2 regions of the Oceanobacillus sp. FSL W7-1309 genome follow, and region 1 is predicted to be linked to the other one. Evidence: riboswitches for the same ligand, from Rfam matches in the RefSeq annotation. Region 1 holds a riboswitch; the other holds the start of a gene.
The links. A riboswitch is a leader RNA that binds a small molecule or an ion and turns the genes downstream of it on or off. The one in region 1 is predicted to bind cobalamin.
Positions count from the first base shown of each region.

Region 2: another riboswitch for cobalamin. It lies ahead of NST46_RS13470 (acyl-CoA dehydrogenase family protein); the one in region 1 lies ahead of NST46_RS15810 (DUF4430 domain-containing protein).

Region 1 is NZ_JBBOBX010000002.1:638,709-641,122, forward strand. It holds gene NST46_RS15805 (ATP-binding protein) at 1-693, shown strand, start outside; cobalamin riboswitch at 748-945, shown strand; gene NST46_RS15810 (DUF4430 domain-containing protein) at 1,107-1,535, shown strand; gene NST46_RS15815 (ECF transporter S component) at 1,540-2,055, shown strand; gene NST46_RS15820 (RNA polymerase sigma factor SigX) at 2,149-2,414, shown strand, end outside.
Region 2 is NZ_JBBOBX010000002.1:154,630-157,043, reverse strand. It holds gene NST46_RS13470 (acyl-CoA dehydrogenase family protein) at 1-1,576, opposite strand, end outside; cobalamin riboswitch at 1,762-1,955, opposite strand; gene NST46_RS13465 (hypothetical protein) at 2,207-2,414, shown strand, end outside.

The sequences.
Region 1 (2,414 bases):
CGTAAAGATTTTATTGCCAATGTTTCACATGAATTACGTACACCAATCTCTATGCTCCAAGGTTATAGTGAGGCAATTGTAGATGATATTGCGGATACAAAAGAAGCTAAAAATGAACTTGCGCAAATTATTCACGAGGAATCTTTAAGAATGGGGCGACTAGTAAATGAACTTCTTGATCTAGCTAGAATGGAGGCTGGACAAATACAGTTAAATTTAGAAAAAACAGCAATTGAGTCCTATGCAAAACGTGTTGTTAATAAATTTAAAAGTTTAGCAATAGATAACGGAATTGAGCTGTCTTTATCATTGGATATCGATTTCCCGGAAGCCATATTTGATCCTGATCGTATTGAACAGGTTTTTACGAATCTAATTGATAATGCGTTACGCCATACTTCAGAAGGCGGTAAAGTCCATGTTACAATAGCTAATCGTGAAAATGAGCTTTATGTAGAAATTGAAGATAGTGGTAGCGGTATTCCAGAAGAAGATTTACCATTTGTTTTTGAACGTTTTTATAAAGCGGACAAATCAAGAGTTCGTAATAAGGAGAAGAAAGGCACCGGTCTTGGTCTATCGATTGTAAAGCATCTTATTGATGCACATCATGGTGTGATTCTTGTTAAAAGTAAGTTGAATCAGGGCACAGCTTTCAGCTTCAGACTCCCGCAGAATAAACAAAATCACTAGAACTTTTCTATTCTAACGTCATATGCTATGATAATTTTGAACTGGAATGAAAAATTATATACATTGAATTTTGGTATTCTAAGAGAACATCAGGGTATTATTTCTTAGATTAGGGAAACCAGTGGAAATCTGGCACTGTCCTCGCAACTGTAATTGATACGAAATAAGCAATACCACCGTAGTAATTACGGGAAGGGCTTAAAGTAGGTTTGAATCTTAAGTCAGTAGACCTGCCAAATTCAATTTGTTTTTCTCAATGCTTCGAGGTATGAGTGATTGAGACATTCGAATACATATAGCTTTTTGTCTATAATTATTTGTTTGTCTAAAAATCCAGCTCCTCTTTGTGAGCTGGATTTTTTTGTTCCCGAATATTTCCAGTTAAATACTTATAAAGATGGGGAGGAATTAAGTTGAAAAAATGGATTTTTCAGTTTGCGGTCATTGTAATGTCAGTTGGATTGCTGTTTGGTTGTTCTTCAGATGAGAATACAAACCAAAATACGTCTGTAAGTACGAATAACTCTTCACAATCTGAAGAAGTTGCAGAAGACTCTGTACGGATTACCATTTCTATTAATGAAGGGGAAGAATATGTAACAGAGGAAGTGATTCAGATAGAAGAAGGTGATATTCTGATGGATGTTATGGAGGAAAACTTCTACATCGAAACAGCGCATGACGGTCAGTATATTACAAGCATTGAACGAGTTGCTGCTAGCGATGAAGAGAAAACTGCATGGATGTTCTTCGTAAATGATGAAATGGCAACAGTTGGTGCAAGTGACTATGAGTTATCGCCTGGAGATGTCGTTGTTTTTGATCTACAACCCTGGGAATAAGTAAATGAGCACATACAAACTTACAATCCTTGCATTATTAGCTGCTTTGGCAGTAGGTGGAAGATATATCTTTCAATTTATTCCAAACGTACAGCCGGTAACAGCGATCATTATCATTTGTGGTATTATACTTGGTCCAACATCCGCTCTTCTTTTAGCAATTTTAACTACATTTCTTTCTAACATGCTTTTAGGCATGGGATTATGGACCTTGTGGCAGATTGTTTCCTGGGGTATTATTGGGATAATGAGCGGACTATTGGGTAAAATGCTAAAACGAGTTCCATTTCTTATCATTGTGCTTTTGGCTATATTCAGTGGTTACTTCTATGGCTTTATCATATCACTAACTACATACCAGGTTACAGGGGAATTTTGGCCATATTATATTGCAGGACTCCCTTTTGATACAAGCCATGCAATTGGTAATGCGGTATTTATTGTACTCTTGTATCCGATGATCTCCTTTTTATTTACAAGATATGCATATAATAGGTTTGATGTAAAAAATACCGACTGATATTCAGTTGGTATTTTTTCTTCATTTACATTATAGTTTAGATGAAACCTTTTTACATTTATAACGACTATATAACTGAACGGGAGGGTCTTTATGAAGGCCGTTTTCGATAAATTTTATGATACCTACCATCAAGACCTTTTCCAGTATATTTTCTATATGGTGAAAGATAAAGAAACAACAGAGGATTTGGTTCAAGAGGTTTATATAAAAGTATTAAAATCATATGCTAATTTCAAGGGTGAAAGTAGTGAGAAAACATGGCTTTTCTCAATTGCGCGTCACGTTACATATGATTATTTCCGTTCATTAAAAAGGAAGAGAGATAGAATATTTGAGTTTTTTGATTGGAATGATAA
Region 2 (2,414 bases), 480 kb from region 1:
CTTGCTTTTTATCATCATTTGAAATGATCGAGGATATAATCACAACGGCATTCCTTTCAATTCCGAAATATCCCTCTTCACAAAGTACTTCTGCCATCGTTTCTTTTAAATCCTGATTTGACCTTGTTGCTTGAGCAGTTAACTGTACAGATTCCATCACATAAATTTCCTTAATAACATCTGCAAGCATTCTTTGAATCTCTTGGTCCTGTTTAAGGACTACATTATCACTATTGGAAAACGCTTTCATAATTATGTTTAATAGTTCTTTAGAATAGTGGATATATAGATTCTGAGAATGGGTTTGTGTTTCATCCTGTTCGATTATCGATTTATCTTTATTATATAATTTTAGAAAAGACCTCACAATTGTAAGGCGATTAATTTCACTTGTTCCTTCAAATAATCGATTGATTCTTGCATCTCGGTATAAACGCTCAACCTCATATTCCTGCATGTATCCATAACCACCATGAATTTGTAACGCTTCATCAACAATAAAGTCTAAAGCCTCTGATGCATATACTTTATTAATCGAACAATCAACTGCATAATTAGAAAGCTTACCTAGTATATCATCTTCGTTGGAAGAATTTACATGTAGTTCATCCAATCGATTCGCGGCCACGTAGGCAGCACTTTCAGATGCAAAAATAGCTAAAGCCATGTTAGCCAGTTTCTCTTGAATCATCGTAAACCGGGTAAGCTCTTGTTTAAATTGTTTGCGTGCTTTCCCATAATTCACTGCCAGAGACAGTGCTTGTTTTGCCGTACCAACATTAGCAAAGGCAAGTTTTAAACGAGCTAGGTTTAAAATATTGAGTGCAATGTAATGTCCTTTCCCAATCTGACCGAGCACTTGATCAGTTGACAGCCTGACATTTTCCAGAATAAGAGTTGCTGTCGATGACCCTTTAATGCCCATTTTTTTCTCTTCTAAACCGATTGAAACACCAGACATTGATCGCTCTACAATAAATGCCGTAATACCACTTTCCGTTTTTGCGAAAACAACGAAGACACTAGCAATATGGGCATTCGTTATCCATTGCTTTTCCCCATTTAACACCCATTCCCCACTTTTTTCATCTAATACAGCACTTGTCTCGGATGCCAATGCATCTGATCCGGCATTTGGTTCTGTTAATGCATAAGCTCCTACCCATTCTCCCGATACGAGCTTTGGCAAATATCGTTCTTTTTGCTCTGGAGTACCAAAATAGACATATGGCAATGTTCCTACTCCTGTATGAATGTTAAAGGATACACTAAAAGACGCTCCATATCCCATTCGTTCTGCAACTAAACCTGCTGTCTTTTTACCGAGTTCCATTCCATCGTATAATTCGGGAACATCTGCACCCAGTAATCCAAGGTCACCCGCATCGCGAAACAGCTTTTTCGCAAGCTCGTAATCATACGCTTCAAGATTTTTTATAGATGGATTTACGTGTTCTTGAATGAATTTATCAATTGTCCTCGCAATTAGCTTTTCCTCTTCTTGAAAATCTAACGATATGACTGATTGCTCGTTCGGGAATAACGTATGCTTATTAGTTGATTCAACCTTTTCCATATGCTTTCCTCCTTTATTAATGAGTATGTTTCAGTTTTGTTGAAAGCACTTACAAAAACCAAAAAAATGCACACTAACAATCCAAATGGAAGTTGTCAGCATGCATGATAAAATACAAGCAAAACTTGTTTTTAAAAATAACAAGGCTTCATTATACACGTAACACCTCCTATCCTCGTAGGATTAAATGCCGTCTGATATAGGCAGGTCTCCTGGCTATATGATCATCACAATTCGAACCTTCCCATTTACAGCAATAAACAGTGGTATCCATCGAATTGCTCCCAATTACAGTTGCGGGACAGCGTCGGATTTTCACCGAACTTCCCTTTTAAGCAATAAAAGTAAATATTATTGCACCTATATCTTTAAAACTATTCAGTTATTTTAATAATTATAGCACTGTTCGTTCATATAAACAATACATTTTTTTGATTTGGGATTGTTCTCCAAATGCATTACTAAAAATATGAAAATTTGAATTGATTGAGCCATAAACTCACTAATTACATATTTATAGTTGATCATCTGTCCTTTTATATTTCCTCGAACGATAATTTTTTCAATCGATGCATAGGATCTTCTAATTATTTCCACACTACAATATGACACAACTAAAGGAGGGTACACATGAAGAATGGATTTTTGCTTGTTTTATTTCTCGCATTTAGTATCCTAACAGGCTTTGAACATCAAGATAAGCTTGAAATTACAGATACAGAGATAACTGTTATTCAATCAGAAGGTTTATTGCGTTATGATTTTAAAATCAAAAATAATGGTGAAATACCAATTGAAAGTGATTTTGATTATCCTGGACAGCATCCATTTGGAATTG